DNA from 2 places in the Burkholderia sp. A9 genome. Region 2 is predicted to be linked to the other one. Evidence: predicted binding sites of a transcription regulator. Region 2 holds the regulator's gene; the other holds the start of a gene.
What was found. Region 2 encodes sigma-54, which starts transcription at its own class of promoters, with help from an activator protein. Its sites were predicted from a motif close to TGGCANGNAANCTGCTTT; they were not measured.

Region 1 (7,982 bases), on a different contig from region 2:
TCGTTTACGCAGATGATCCAGTACCTCGACGTGGGCATCAAGCTCGAGGTCGAGCCGGAGGTCTATCGCGACGGCGACGTCGGCATCAAGCTGAATCTTGAAGTCAGCAACATCACCAACACGATCTCGAGCGGCAACTCGCAGGGGCTGAGCTCGCTCGCGTATCAGATCGGTACGCGCAGCGCGTCGACCAGCCTGCGGCTGCGGGACGGCGAAACGCAGATCATGGGTGGCCTGATTTCGGACGAGGACCGCCGCAACGCGAACAAGGTGCCGGGTCTCGGCCAGTTGCCGGTGCTCGGCCGCCTGTTCTCGGATCACGGCGGCGATCACAAGAAGACCGAGATCGTGCTGCAGATCACGCCGCATATCGTTCGGCCGCAAGTTGCGGCGGATGCGGACACGCAGGAAGTGTGGTCGGGCACCGACGTCAACGTGCACGCAGATCAGCTGCGGCTCGACCCGGTCGCGCTGAACGCGGAGGCGCCCGCGGCGCCGCGGGCGAGGGCCGTTCCAGGCAGCGTGGGGGGCGGGACCTCGGGCCGTGCGGCGCCGGCACCATTGGAGGCCGCGACGAACCGTGCGCAGCCGTCGCCGGAGAGCGGCGCGTTCGGACAGATGCCGGCCGCACCACGCACGACGCCGCCGCCCGAACCGTACGGCGGGCGGTTCTCGAGGCCGCAGCCGGCATTGCCCGCGCCGGCCGCCGGGTCCGCCGCGGCGGAGCAGCCGGCTGGCGGCGCGACGCAGGCGGCCGCGCCGACGGGCAATGAAGTGGCGCCCGCAGCGGGCACCACCGTGACGCCGGTTGCGTCGCCGGCACCGGCCGAGCCGGCTGCCGCGGCGGCCGCCGCGCCGGCGGCGCCACCCCCGACGCTGCAGATGCCGGCGGGCGATATCCCGAGCGAAAACCCGCTTCGCCCGGTCGGGAAGTGAGCCGTGGCCGCCCGCAACGCAGCGACGCGCGTCGGCCGCATCGGCCGGCGCGGCTTCACGTTGATCGAGATGGTCATCACGCTCGCGCTCGTGTCGATCCTCGCGCTCGCGATCATGCCGTTCTCCGAACTGATCGTGCAGCGTCAGAAGGAACAGGAGCTGAGCGCCGCGTTGCGTGAGATCCGCACTGCGCTCGATGCGTACAAGGACGCGTGCGATGCGGGGCAGATCGAGAAGGAGGCGGAAGCGTCCGGCTATCCGCCGTCGCTGACCGTGCTTGTGACGGGCGTGAAGAACGCCCGCGACCCGAAGGGCGGCCTGGTGATGTTCCTGCGCCGGGTGCCGCGCGATCCGTTCTTCACCGGCGATCCCGATACGCCGGCCGAGGACACCTGGGACGTGCGCGCGTACGGCACGCCGCCGGACCCGGCGGCCGACGCGGCCCCCGCCGGCATGGAGGCCGGCAAGGACGTGTTCGACGTGACCTCGAAATCCGCCCGCGTCGGCATCAACGGCATTCCGTACAAACAATGGTGACGGTTCATCATGAAACCCGCTCGCATGCGCAGGATCCGCGGCTTTACGCTGATCGAAATCGTGGTCGTGATGGCCATCATCGGGCTGCTTCTGACGTTGGCCGTGCCGCGCTACATGCACAGCATCGAGCGCGGCAAGGAACAGGTGCGGCGGCAGAACCTCGCGGTGATGCGCAGTGCGATCGACCAGTATTACGGTGACAACGGGCAATACCCCGAGACGCTCGACGAACTGGTCGCGAAGCACTATTTGCGTGCGGTGCCGGTCGATCCGGTGAATGGCGACGACAAATGGGCGACGATCGCGTCGCCGGACGAGACCCAGCAGGGCGTCTACGACGTGGGGCCCGCGAGCAGTGCGCAAGGCGCGCCGCCGGCTGTGGCGGGACCGGCGGGCGCGGGCGGAGCGGCGAAATGAGCCGGTCCGGCCGGGCCGCGCGCGGGATCGCACGGATGCATGCCCGCCTGCGCGGCGGGCGGCAGCGCGGGCTCGTGCTGCTCGCGCTGCTGATCGCGCTGATGCTGATGTCGATCGCGCTGGCCGGCGCGCTCGATGTCTGGTCGCTGCAGCGGCGCCGCGAACAGGAGCGGCAATTGCTGTTCGTCGGCGACCAGTACCGGAGGTCCATTGTCGGGTACTACCGTCTCGCGCGCGCGTACCCGCAAACGGTCGACGACCTGCTGGACGATACCCGCTTCGCGAAGCCCATGCATCATCTGCGCCGCGCGTATCCGGATCCGGTCAGCGGCAAGAACGACTGGTCGTTCCTGTGGCGGGCCGACCGGTTCTACGGCGTATCCAGCAGCTCGGACGGCGCGACGATCAAGCGCGCGGGATTCCCGCAGCGCTATCTGGACTTCGAGGGCGTCGAAACCTATCGGCAATGGAAGTTCCTGTACCTCGCACCGGGGCTGGCCGCGCCGGTCGACGCAGCGTCGGCGGCCGTGCCGGCGCGGCCGGCCAGTGCGCCGAGCCTGTCCGGGTTTCCGGGCGGCTCGCTGCCCGGACAGCTGCCGGGCGGCCTGCATTGACGCGTGTTCGGCAACGCGCGACGCCGACCGCGCGCAAAAAAAGGCGCGACGCCCGCCATGGGCATCGCGCATAAACCGGCGTGGAGCGCCGACGAATGAAACGTGACGAAGAAGCGAGGCGCAGCGCGCCCCGATGGACCGGTCAGGCCTTCGCGAGCTTGATGCTGGTCGGCTCGGCCGTCAGGTAGCCGACGCTTGCGCCGAAGCGGTCCTTGAAGTTCGCGCGCACGAGCGGATCGAGCGTCGGCTTGACCTTGTCGTGCAGCGGCGACTCCCAGTCGCCCGCGTGCTGGAAGTTGCTCATGATGTAGGTCCAGCCGTTGATCTCGTCGACCGCGTGCAGGCCCGTCGATTCGGCACCGGCCGGGCACGACAGCACGCGCGTGAGCGCTTTCGTGTCGACGTTGTACGCCCACAGGAAGTTGTTCACGTGCATGCCCGAGTCTTCGCCGATGAAGAGCGTGCGCAGCTTCTCGGAGAACTTCAGGTTGTCGGGGTTCGCGATCTTGTCCGGGTTCGCGAGGTTGCCGAGCGCATCGGCCGCGGCGAGGTCCTCGCCGACGAGCGCGGCCGGTGCGCCCATGTCGACCGGCACCCACTCGCTGTCGATCGCGCCGCCCGACGTGTCGCGCTGGCCGGCCTTCAGGTTCAGCGCGTAGACGGCGCCCGCGGCGATCTTCTTGTCCACCGCGACGTCGCGCGACACCGCATTGCCCTTGACCATCGACGTCTCGATCCGCGACATCGCCGTGTAGACGATCTTGTCCTTCGCGTCGACCGTCGTGCCTTCGAGCTTCGTGAACGCCATGCTGCCGCCGATCAGCGCCGCATAGCGGTGCGTCTCGAGGAACGCGGCCGCCTTTTCCATCCCGGGCTTCACGCGCATCCAGTTGAACTTGCCGCCGAAGTGGATCTTCGTGTAGCTCGCGTCGTTCGGGTCGGTCGTCGTCAGGTCCATGATGTCCGACGCCTTCAGCGTGTTCGCGAGCGTCTCGATCTCGTTGCTCGTCGCGTGGCCGATCTTGAGCCACGTGAGCGTCGCGCTGCCTGCGCCGGCCGACGACGTCTGCGTCCACTTCGCGACGAACAGCGTGCCGGCCGACAGGTCGGCGGCCTTGTCGGCGACGAACATGAACAGGCCGCCGTTGGTGGCGTCGTCACCCATCATCACGGTGCGCTGGTCCGGCATCACCTGGATCAGCTCGTGCGAGATGCGGCCGAGGCAGTAGTGCTTCTTCACCGTGCCCGTGCCGTCCGGGTTCACCGTGATCTCCGGCAGGTGGCCGTAGTGGTAGGGGTTCGCCTTCGTCTCGTCGCCGAACGTGTTCTTGCTGAATGCCTTGAACTGCGCGTCGGTCGCGGCCTTCGTCGCGTCCGGCTCGTATTCCTCGCTCGACAGGTGCGTGCCCCACGGCGACAGGCTCGCGCCGCAGGTGATCCACAGGCCGTGCGCCTTCGACGTGTCGACGTTGTGGTACTTGACGACCTTCAGCGCGCCGCTCGCCGGATCCTGGTCGAGCGTGAGCACCGCGATCGGCGACGGCAGCTGGCCGTACTGCGACGCGCTCGCCTGGTCGCGCGTCGTGTATTCGAACTGCACGACCGCGAACACCGTGTTGCCCTTCACGCCGGCCACGTTCGCGTTCTTCAGCGCCAGCAGCGAGCTGCCGTCCGGGCAGTCGGAATAGAACTGGCGCTCCTTGCCGGCCACCGAGCGGTCGATGATCGGCTGGTTGTTGATGTCGTAGTAGCCGCCCGCGAGCGTCGTGCCGCCCTTGCCGTCCGGCACCAGGTCGCCCGTCACGAAGAACGGCCGGTACGCGAGCTTGAAGTTGCGCGACGAGCCGTCGGAGAACGACACCGCCAGCGTGGAGCCGACCGTCGTCGTGGCCATCGCGGCCGCGTTGTCGAGCGTGGGCGCGGCCATCGCCGAGAACGCCGCCGACGTGAATGCGGCGGCGGCAGGCGTTGCCGCCGGATTGTCGTCGCCGCCGCAGCCCGTCAGCAGTGCCGGCAGCGCGAGGCCGGAGAGCGGCAGCATGGGCGCGCCGGCGAGAATCTTCAGGGCTTGACGACGGGAAGCATTGGGCAACGCGGGCATGTGGAGTCCAGTTTCGGTAGTTGGAAGAATGGCCTTCGCGAAGCAGGTGATATGCAAGCTTCGCGAAGGCGCATTGAAAACTGGACGGAAGTGTAGGGACGCTAGATGAAAGTTTTTTGAATTGAAAACGTAATGATGCGTCAGGCATCCGTCAGGTGTGCTGCCGGACGCCCGTCGCAGGATCGATCGTGCCAGGTCGTGTTCAGTCGCGTTCGGGCGTCGCCGAGATGCGATGGATCGACAGGTCGGCGCCGTCGAATTCGGCTTCGCGATCGAGGCGCAGGCCGACGGTCGCCTTCAGCGCGCCGTACACGAGCGCGCCGCCCGCGGTGGCGATCACGATGCCGCCGAGCGTGCCGATGAGCTGCGACATGAACGACACGCCGCCAAGGCCGCCGAGCGCGGGCACGCCGAACACCCCGGCCGCGAGGCCGCCGAGCGCGCCGCACATGCCGTGCAGCGGCCACACGCCGAGCACGTCGTCGATGCGCCACTTGTTCTGCACGCAGGTGAACATCGCGACGAACAGCGCGCCGGCCGCGGCACCCGTGACGAGCGCGCCGATCGGGTGCATCACGTCGGAACCCGCGCAGACTGCGACGAGGCCTGCGAGCGGGCCGTTGTACGTGAAGCCTGGATCGTTGCGGCCCGCCATCCACGCGGCGAGCGTGCCGCCGACCATCGCCATCAGCGAGTTCACGGCGACGAGGCCGCTGATCTTGTCGAGGGTCTGCGCGCTCATCACGTTGAAGCCGAACCAGCCGACCGCCAGCACCCACGCGCCGAGTGCGAGGAACGGGATGTTCGACGGCGGATGCGCGGCGATCCGGCCGTCCTTCGCATAGCGGCCGTGGCGCGCGCCGAGCAGCAGCACGGCCGGCAGCGCGACCCAGCCGCCGAATGCGTGCACGACGACCGAGCCCGCGAAATCGTGGAACGGCGCGCCGAATGCATGCGTGAGCCAGTCCTGCACGCCGAAGCGGTCGTTCCATGCGATCCCTTCGAAGAACGGATAGATGAAGCCGACGATGATCAGCGTCGCGACCAGCTGCGGGTTGAATTTCGCGCGTTCCGCGATGCCGCCGGACACGATCGCCGGGATCGCCGCCGCGAACGTCAGCAGGAAGAAGAAGCGCACCAGTGCGTAGCCGCTGTGCTGCGACAGCGTGCCGATGTCGTCGAAGAACTCGACGCCGTACGCGATCGTGTAGCCAATGAAGAAGTACGCGAGCGTCGACACCGAGAAGTCGACCAGGATCTTCACGAGCGCGTTGACCTGGTTCTTCTTGCGGACCGTGCCGAGTTCGAGGAATGCAAAGCCCGCGTGCATCGCGAGCACCATGACGGCGCCGATCAACAGGAACAGTGTATCGACGCCGGATTTCAGACCATCCATGCCGTGGCTTCCTTGCGCAAAAATCGGGCAAGGAATGCAAGTATCGAGCCAACTTGGGGAGCGATTGCGTGGAATTGGTGCGGAGGGCCGTGCGGTGCGGCATTTCGGTGAAACGTGCACGGTTGCGGGGCGAGCCGTGCGCGGCCGGGGTGTTGCAGCCGGTGCACGCGCGTGGTGCGAAGCGTGCGGGACTGGTGCGTGCGATGCGCGGCGTGGTGCGCCGCGATGCACCGGTCTGGCGCGTCAGCGGCGCGCGAACAGCATGCGCGGCCGGCGCAGCCGCAGCGCGCACGCCGACCAGTACGTGGCGACGGTCGCGAGCCCGAGCGCGGCGAACGCGAGCGCCGCGAAGCCCGCAAGCGACTGGCCGTCGCCGTCGGCGCCGAGGATGCCTTGCGCGACGATCAGCGCGGCCGTCCAGAAGCCGATCACCGCCTGGGCGAGCAGGCGCGCGCACGCGACACGGCGCGGGCGCCCGGCCGCGCGCAGGCGCGATGCGGACGGTGAGCGCAGACACAGGAACAGGGTGGTGCCGAGCACGGCGGCCAGCGCGATGAACCAGTCGATGAGGAAAGCCATGAATAAACGGGAAGCGGGTGGAGCGGATTGAATCCTGTCCACTTTAGTGTCGCCGCGCCTGCGATTGAATCAGACGAATCCGAAATTGAAAGGCATCTTTAATCGCGAGTCGTCAGTGGCCAGGTTCCGCAGGCGGTATCATCGACGTCGGTCCAACCATTCAGGCCGTGCGACGCGCGGCCGGAGATTGCTGATGAAGATGAAGACTTGGCGGGCACGTCGCGTGCCCGCGGCCGTGCTGGCGGCCGCGACCGTCGGTGCGGTGCTGTTGCTCGCGGGCTGCGAGAAATCCGGCGCGCCGGCCACGCAACCCGATACCGCCGCGAGCGCGGCTGCCGACGCCGCGAGCAATGCGGCCAAGGCGCTCGACCAGGTGGCGAGCACCGTCAACCAGCAGATCAATGCTGCGAAGGCCGGCATCGCGACGGCGGCATCGGCCGTGCCGCCGCTGTCCGCGAGCGGTCTCGCGTCCGCCGCGCAGGCGCAGATCGATGCGGCCGCATCCGCGGTGGTCGCGCATGCGGCGTCCGAAGCCGGCGCGAAGATCTCGGAGGCCGGCAAGAAGCTCCAGCAGTGGAGCCAGCAGAATGCCGCCGGCGCGAAGCCCGCCAGCGGCGAGTGACGGCGCGCTTGCGCAATCCGCTAAATGTAATTATAGTAGTTACACATTGTCGCCGGCCGCGGTTCGGGCCGGCGTCGCCGAGTGAGTGAGGAATGAATACCAGCAGCCGGTTCGCGTTTGCCGTTCACGTGCTTGCCTTGCTGTCGATGCAGGAGGGCGTGCCGCTGTCGTCCGACATCATCGCGGGCAGCGTGAACACGAATCCGGCGCTGATCCGCCGGCTGCTGTCGATGCTGGCGGCCGCGGGGCTGACCACGTCGCAGCTCGGCGCGGGCGGCGGCGCACTGCTTGCGCGGGAGCCCGGCGAGATTACGCTGCTCGACGTGTATCGCGCGGTCGACGATGCGCAGCTGTTCGCGCTGCACCGCGAGGCGCCGAATCCGGCGTGCCTCGTCGGGCGACACATCCAGGGCGTGCTGATCGACTATATCGGCGATGCGCAGCGCGCGATGGAAGCGTCGCTTGCCACGCGCACGCTCGCCGACGTCACGGCGGACGTGCTCGAATCGGAGCACCGCAGCCGGCCGGCGGGAAGCGCGGGCGCGTGAGCGCAGGCAACGGATGACGCAGGGCAGGAGGCCGGGCGGCGCGCAGGCGCGGCGACCGGCACGACGGAGTTCGGCTCCGTTTTTTTTCGGTCTTATATGTAATTGAAGTAGTTACTTTTATTTGTGGAGAATCGACATGACGCAACCTACCTTGAACATCGCACTCTTCGGCGCCACCGGCATGATCGGCTCGCGCATCGCCGTGGAAGCCGCGCGCCGCGGCCATCGCGTG
Region 2 (7,982 bases):
CCATGTCGCCGGCATCTTCACGGACGGCGACCTGCGTCGCGTACTGGCGCGCGACGGCGATTTCCGCACCTTGCCGATCGTCGAAGTGATGACGCGCGAGCCGCGCACGATCGGCCCCGAACATCTCGCGGTCGAGGCCGTGGAACTGATGGAGCGCCACCGGATCAACCAGATGCTGGTGGTCGATGCCGACGGCGCGCTGATCGGCGCGCTGAACATGCACGACCTGTTTTCGAAGAAGGTGATCTGATGAGCGCAGCGCTGACTGCGGCCGAACGCGCGAGCCGCGTGAAGCTGATGATTTTCGACGTCGACGGCGTGCTGACCGACGGCGGCCTGCTGTTTACCGCGGCCGGCGACGCGATGAAGTCGTTCAATTCGCTCGACGGCCACGGCGTGAAACTGCTTGGCGAAGCCGGCATCGCAACCGCGATCATCACCGGCCGCCGCTCGGAGATCGTCGCGGCGCGCGCGAAGGAAATGAAGATCGCGCACCTGTTCCAGGGCGTCGAGAACAAGCTCACCGTGTTCGCCGACCTGATCGCGTCGCTCGGCATCACCGCCGACGCGTGCGGCTACATGGGCGACGACTGGCCCGACCTGCCGGTGCTGCTGCGCTGCGGCTTCGCGACCGCGCCGGCCAATGCGCACCCCGAGGTGATCGCCCGCGCGCACTGGGTCGCCGAGGCCCGCGGCGGCCAGGGCGCGGTGCGCGAAGTCTGCGACGCGATCCTGCGCGCGCAGCGCCGCTACGACGCGCTGCTCGCGGCCGCCTGCGGAGCCTGACGGATGAACACGCATTTCCGCTGGACCCAGTTGCTGCCGCTCGTCGCGGTGGCCGCGCTCGCGGGCATCACGTGGTGGCTGCTGCAGGCGACGCTGCCGCCGCCCGGCGAGGGCACCGTGCAGCCGAAGCGCCATACGCCCGACTATTTCGCGGACAACTTCTCGGTCACCGAGCTCGACCAGTCCGGCTCGACCCAGTACCGGCTGACGGCCGCGAAGCTGATCCATTACGAAGACACCGAAACCAGCGACCTGACCGATCCGGCCATGCGCGCATTCCAGCCCGGCAAGCCGGTCGTGACGACCACCGCGAAGCGCGGCACCGTCAATGGCGACGTGTCGATCGTCGATTTGTACGACGACGCGCGCATCCTGCGCGTGGCCGGCGGCGGCGATCCGCAGATGCAGGCCGATTCCCAGCATTTCCGGATCTTCGTCAATGACGATGTGATCCAGACCGAAAAGCCGGTTAAACTTCAGCGCGGCCTGTCGCTCGTCAACGCGACCGACGGCATGAAGTACAACAACGTCACCCGGGTCATCGAGCTTTACGGCAACGTGCGCGGCACGATCGCCGCCGCGGACACGTCCGGCGGCTCGAAAGGTCAATCCAGGTGACGCATCCCTCACGTGACTGCATGAACGAACCGTTCCCTCGACAGAATTCCGGCGGCGCTGCGCGCGCCGTCCGCGCCGCGCTCGCCGCGACGCTCGTGGCGCTCCCGCTCATCGGGCTGGCGCCGCTCGCCCATGCCGAGAAGGCTGACCAGAACAAGCCGATCAACGTCGAGGCGGACAACCTGACCTATGACGACCTGAAGCAGGTCACGGTCGCGACCGGCAACGTCGTGATCACGAAGGGCACGATCATCATCAAGGGCGATCGCGTCGAAGTGCGCCAGGATCCGGAAGGCTATCAGTACGCCACGTCGTTCGGCAGCGGCAAGAAGCACGCGACGTTCCGCCAGAAGCGCGAAGGTCTCGACGAGTACATCGACGGCGACGCCGAGCGCATCGACTACGACGGCAAGCAGGACCTGACGACGCTGACGACCGCCGCGACCGTGCGCCGCCTGCAGGGCACGTCGACGATCGCCGACACCGTGCACGGCAGCGTGATCACGTACGACGGCCAGCGCGACTTCTACACCGCGAAGGGCGGCAAGGACGTCGCGGCGCCGGGCAACCCGAACGGCCGCGTGCGCGCGATGCTGTCGCCGAAGAACGGCGGCCCCGGGCCGCTGAACGGCGCGCCGGCGAAGCTGTCGCCGTCGACCACGATCCAGGGAGCGCCGGGCCAATGAACGCACTCCCGAACCGCCAGCCGGCCGGCACCACGAGTTCGCTCGTCGTCCGGAACCTGAAGAAGCGCTATGGCTCGCGCACGGTCGTCAAGGACGTGTCGCTCGACGTGAAGAGCGGCGAGGTCGTCGGCCTGCTCGGCCCGAACGGCGCCGGCAAGACCACATCGTTCTACATGATCGTCGGCCTGGTGCCGCTCGACGCGGGCGAGATCTCGCTGAACGGCAGCTCGATCAGCCTGCTGCCGATCCACAAGCGCGCATCGCTCGGCCTGTCGTACCTGCCGCAGGAAGCGTCGGTGTTCCGCAAGCTGACCGTCGAGGAGAACATCCGCGCGGTGCTCGAGCTGCAGCACGGCGAAGACGGCAAGCGGCTGTCGAAGGACGCGATCGCGTCGCGCACCGAGGCGCTGCTCGACGAGTTGCAGATCGGCCACCTGCGCGAGAACCCGGCGCTGTCGCTGTCGGGCGGCGAACGCCGTCGCGTCGAGATCGCGCGTGCGCTCGCGACCAATCCGAACTTCATCCTGCTCGACGAGCCGTTCGCCGGCGTCGATCCGATCGCGGTGCTCGAGATCCAGAAGATCGTCAAGTTCCTGAAGCAGCGCAACATCGGCGTGCTGATTACCGATCACAACGTCCGCGAAACGCTCGGCATCTGCGACCACGCTTACATCATCAGCGACGGTTCGGTGCTCGCCGCCGGCGCGCCGAGCGACATCATCGAAAACGAAAGCGTGCGCCGCGTGTACCTCGGCGAACACTTCCGCATGTAAATCCCCCCGTGGCTGGCTGCACCCCGCCCGGCGTCGCCGCGCGGGGCCGCTCCCCGCTTTGCGGCCATGCCTGCGGCCGGGCGGCGCGCCGCGCGTAATCGCGGATGGCTCAAGGCGCCTGGGTCGTGGCAAACTGCCGGTATGACTCCCTCTCTGCCATGAAAGCCAGCCTTCAACTCCGCCTGTCGCAACACCTGGCGCTGACGCCGCAACTGCAGCAGTCGATCCGGCTTCTGCAGCTGTCGACGCTCGAACTGCAGCAGGAAGTCGCGATGGCCGTCGCGCAGAATCCGCTGCTCGAGAACGACGACGAATGGATCGCGAGTCCGCTGCGTGTCGCGGCAGACGGATCGCTGATCGCGCAGACGCCTCCCGCACAGAACACCGAATCGTCCGTCGGGAACAGCAGCAGCCAGTCGAGCGATCGCGCCGAGCGCGACGAACCGGCCGCCGCCGACGAATACGACGGATACGCATCGAGCGATGCCGGCGACGGCCCGCAGTGGAATCTCGACGAATTCGGCCGCTCGAGCGGCGCGTCGGACGACGACGACCTCCCGCCGCTGCAGGTGCAGGAAGCCGCGACGTCGCTGCGCGACCACCTGTCCGCGCAACTGCGCGTCACGCAGGCCAGCCCGCGCGATCGCGCGCTCGTGATGTTCCTGATCGAATCGCTCGACGACGACGGCTACCTGACCGCCACGCTCGACGAAGTGCTCGCCGATTTGCCGTCGGAACTGGAAATCGACTGCGACGAGATGAACGCGGCGCTCGCGCTGCTGCACAGTTTCGATCCGGCCGGGGTCGGGGCCCGCTCGGCATCCGAATGCCTGAAGCTGCAGTTGCTGCGCCTCGATCCGTCCCCCACCCGCACGCTCGCGCTCGAGATCGTGTCGCAGCATCTCGAACTGCTCGCCGCGCGGGACTTCACGCGGCTGCGCAAGCAGCTGAAGGCGAGCGACGACGCGCTGCGCGACGCGCATGCGCTGATCCGCTCGCTGGAGCCGTTCCCCGGCGCCGCCTACGGCAAGGCCGAGGCCGACTACGTCGTGCCCGACATCATCGTGAAGAAAGCCGGCCAGGGCTGGCTCGCGGAACTCAATCCGGAAGTCATGCCGCGCCTGCGGATCAACAACCTGTACGCGAACATCCTGCGCAACAGCCGCGGCGATCCGGCGGCCGGATCGTTGAAACAGCAGCTCCAGGAAGCACGCTGGCTGATCAAGAACATCCAGCAGCGATTCGACACGATCCTGCGCGTCGCGCAGGCTATTGTCGAACGTCAGAAGAATTTCTTTGCGCACGGTGAAATTGCCATGCGCCCCTTGGTTTTGCGGGAAATAGCTGATACGCTGGGCCTACACGAGTCAACTGTCAGCCGTGTGACAACTGGCAAGTACATGCTGACCCCGTTCGGGACGCTTGAATTTAAGTACTTCTTCGGATCACACGTTTCGACCGACACCGGAGGCGCCGCATCGTCGACCGCCATCCGAGCCCTGATCAAGCAACTGATAGGAGCTGAAGACCCAAAATCGCCACTTTCGGACAGCCGCATTGCCGAGCTGCTGGCAGAACAGGGATTCGTGGTTGCGCGCCGCACGGTTGCCAAGTATCGCGAAGCCCTCAAGATCCCGGCAGTGAATCTGCGCAAGTCTCTTTAAGCCTGCTGCCTGCCCGGCGGCAGGCGTGTTCCGGCCACCGCGCATACGGGGAACAGGCCGGGCGACCTGTCCGCAATTCGGCCGCCTCGTGCGGCTGGGGCAAGTCGACCGGAGCGCCGCCTCGATGCGGCCGGGTGGTCACTCGCTTGGAGAAGCACTATGAACCTGAAGATCAGTGGACATCATCTCGAAGTCACGCCTGCAATTCGCGAATACGTGATCACCAAGCTGGACCGGGTGCTACGCCATAGCGATCAGGTAATCGATGGCACTGTGATCCTCTCGGTCGACAACCACAAAGAAAAGGACAAGCAGCAGCGCGCGGAAATCAACCTGCACCTGAAGGGCAAGGACATCTTCGTCGAAAGCGCGAACGGCAACCTCTACGCAGCGATCGATCTGCTGATCGACAAGCTGGATCGCCAGGTCGTCAAGCACATGGAGCGTCTGCAGACGCATGCGCACGACCCGATCAAGCTTCAGCCGTCGATCGACCAGATCGAACTGCCGCCGCAATAACGGTCACCGCAACACGCACGCCGCCCGGTTCGCCGGGCGTTTTTTTTGTGACTCCGCGGCAGCGGTGCGACCGGTCCGTCCATCCCGCGCCACGCGCGCGGCTGTGCTCTATAATGTTCCGGTTATCGCCGGGGGGCGTTGGGTGCGGTAGCTGCCTTGAGGGTGCCGATGCCGAACGCCTTGATATCGCCGAACATGGAAGATCAGTCTGCCGCAGCAAGGAGACCCCAGGCCGCCCAATCGCCTGCCAACATGAATCGCCTAGCCAAAATCCTGCCCATAGAGAACGTCGTCATCGACCTCTCCGTCACCAGCAAGAAACGCGTCTTCGAACAAGCCGGGCTGATCTTCGAGAATCAGAACGGCATCGCCCGCAGCACCGTCACGGACAACCTGTTCGCGCGCGAGCGCCTCGGCTCGACCGGGCTCGGCGAAGGCGTCGCGATTCCGCACGGGCGCATCAAGGGGCTCAAGCACCCGCTCGCCGCGTTCGTGCGACTCGCCGACGCGATCCCGTTCGAAGCGCCCGACGGCCAGCCGGTCGGCCTCCTGATTTTCCTGCTCGTGCCCGAGCAAGCCACCCAGCAACACCTCGAGATCCTGTCGGAAATCGCGCAACTGCTGTCCGACCGCGACGCGCGTGAGCGTCTGCACAACGAAACGGATATCGCCGAGTTGCATCGCCTGCTCACTCAGTGGCAACCTTGAGTTGATCCGGGCGGAATATTTTCCCGAACGAAGCGGCACGCGCCGCTGTCCCGGGCTGCCCGGCGCCGGTCCGGCATGGCGACGCCCGTCGCCGCGCGCATGCACCGGCTCATTGGAGTGACGAGAGTCATGGATACGTCCAGCATCAACGCCCAGAGCATCTTCGACGACAACGCAGCCATGCTGAAGCTGAGCTGGCTGACGGGGCATGAAGGCTGGGAGCGCGGCTTTTCGGCCGACACCGTCGGCAATGCGACGTCCAGCGCCGACCTCGTCGGCCACCTGAACCTGATCCACCCGAACCGGATCCAGGTGCTCGGCGAAGCCGAAATCGACTACTACCAGCGGCAGACCGACGAAGACCGCTCGCGCCACATGGCCGAACTGATCGCGCTCGAGCCGCCGTTCCTCGTCGTCGCCGGCGGCGCCGCCGCACCGCCCGAACTCGTACTGCGCTGCACGCGCTCGTCCACGCCGCTGTTCACGACGCCGATGTCGGCCGCCGCGGTGATCGACAGCCTGCGACTCTACATGTCGCGCATCCTCGCGCCGCGTGCGACGCTGCACGGCGTGTTCCTCGACATCCTCGGGATGGGCGTGCTGCTCACCGGCGACTCCGGGCTCGGCAAGAGCGAACTCGGCCTCGAACTCATCAGCCGCGGCCACGGCCTCGTCGCCGACGACGCGGTCGACTTCGTCCGACTTGGCCCCGATTTCGTCGAAGGCCGCTGCCCGCCGCTGCTGCAGAACCTGCTCGAAGTGCGCGGCCTCGGCCTGCTCGACATCAAGACGATCTTCGGTGAAACCGCCGTGCGCCGGAAAATGAAGCTGAAGCTGATCGTCCAGCTGGTGCGTCGGCCGGACGGCGAATTCCAGCGGCTGCCGCTGGAAAGCCAGACCGTCGACGTGCTCGGCTTGCCGATCAGCAAGGTCACGATCCAGGTGGCGGCCGGCCGCAACCTCGCGGTGCTCGTCGAGGCGGCCGTGCGCAACACGATCCTGCAGTTGCGCGGAATCGACACGTTGCGCGACTTCATGGATCGGCAACGACTCGCCATGCAGGATCCCGACAGTCAGTTCCCCGGCAAGCTCGTGTAACTCCGCCGCGCCGGCCGCGCAGCGCCGACGACGCGTCGAGCCGGTGCTATGATGAAATGTCCGGATTCTCTGCTTCCCATGCGCATCGTCCTCATCACCGGCATCTCCGGCTCAGGCAAGTCCGTCGCGCTGAACGCGCTTGAAGACGCAGGCTATTACTGCGTCGACAACCTGCCGCCGCATGTGCTCCCCGAACTCGCCCGCTACCTCGCCGAGGGCGGCCAACACCGGCTCGCGGTTGCGATCGATGCGCGCTCCAGCGCATCGCTCGACGAAATGCCCGGCCTGATCCGCGCACTGTCGCTCAAGCACGACGTTCGCGTGCTGTTCCTCAACGCGAGCACGCAGGCGCTGATCCAGCGCTTCTCCGAAACGCGCCGGCGCCACCCGCTGTCCGGCTCGCCGTCGCACGACGCGAACGTCGGGCTGCTGTCGTCGCTCGAGGAAGCGATCGAACGCGAGCGCGAGCTCGTCGCGCCGCTCGCCGAATTCGGCCACCAGATCGATACCAGCACGCTGCGCGCGAACGCGCTGCGCACGTGGGTCAAGCGCTTCATCGAGCAGAAGAACAATGACCTGATGGTGATGTTCGAATCGTTCGGCTTCAAGCGCGGCGTGCCGCTCGACGCCGACCTGATGTTCGACGTGCGCGCGCTGCCGAATCCGTACTACGACCATGAGTTGCGCCCGCTCACTGGGCTCGACCAGCCGGTCATCGCCTTTCTCGACGCACTGCCGATCGTCCACCAGATGATCGACGACATCCATGCGTTCCTGATGAAATGGCTGCCGCACTTTCGCGAAGACAACCGCAGCTACCTGACCGTCGCCATCGGCTGCACGGGCGGCCAGCATCGCTCGGTGTTCATCGCGGAAACGCTCGCCGCGCGCCTCGCGCACGATGCGAACGTGATCGTGCGGCATCGTGACGCGCCCGTGGATGTCGACGCGTCGTCGCGGCTCGTCACCGAGGTCGCCCGACCTTAGCGACACCGCCCTCTCACCGACGCGCCATGTCCACTCTATCGACCACCCTGATCGACCTGCCGCTGTTTCCGCTGCACACGGTGCTGTTCCCCGGTGGCTGGCTGCCGCTCAAGGTGTTCGAGGCGCGCTATCTCGACATGTGT

Region 1: a site for sigma-54 is predicted at 6,035-6,052, ahead of PI86_RS13510 (ammonium transporter). Genes of this name have one in related genera too.

What each region holds. Positions count from the first base shown of each region.
Region 1 is NZ_JSZN01000032.1:14,624-22,605, forward strand. Features, by position in the region: gene PI86_RS13485 (type IV pilus secretin PilQ) at 1-936, shown strand, start outside; gene PI86_RS13490 (type II secretion system protein) at 940-1,473, shown strand; gene PI86_RS13495 (type II secretion system protein) at 1,483-1,890, shown strand; gene PI86_RS13500 (hypothetical protein) at 1,887-2,504, shown strand; gene PI86_RS13505 (PhoX family protein) at 2,647-4,605, opposite strand; gene PI86_RS13510 (ammonium transporter) at 4,808-6,001, opposite strand; gene PI86_RS13515 (hypothetical protein) at 6,245-6,580, opposite strand; gene PI86_RS13520 (hypothetical protein) at 6,774-7,202, shown strand; gene PI86_RS13525 (Rrf2 family transcriptional regulator) at 7,295-7,750, shown strand; gene PI86_RS13530 (NAD(P)-dependent oxidoreductase) at 7,887-7,982, shown strand, end outside.
Region 2 is NZ_JSZN01000018.1:74,507-82,488, reverse strand. Features, by position in the region: gene kdsD (arabinose 5-phosphate isomerase KdsD) at 1-250, shown strand, start outside; gene PI86_RS10515 (KdsC family phosphatase) at 250-786, shown strand; gene lptC (LPS export ABC transporter periplasmic protein LptC) at 790-1,404, shown strand; gene lptA (lipopolysaccharide transport periplasmic protein LptA) at 1,425-2,090, shown strand; gene lptB (LPS export ABC transporter ATP-binding protein) at 2,087-2,863, shown strand; gene PI86_RS10495 (RNA polymerase factor sigma-54) at 3,022-4,527, shown strand; gene hpf (ribosome hibernation-promoting factor, HPF/YfiA family) at 4,687-5,046, shown strand; gene PI86_RS10485 (PTS sugar transporter subunit IIA) at 5,215-5,754, shown strand; gene hprK (HPr(Ser) kinase/phosphatase) at 5,884-6,852, shown strand; gene rapZ (RNase adapter RapZ) at 6,931-7,839, shown strand; gene PI86_RS10470 (LON peptidase substrate-binding domain-containing protein) at 7,866-7,982, shown strand, end outside.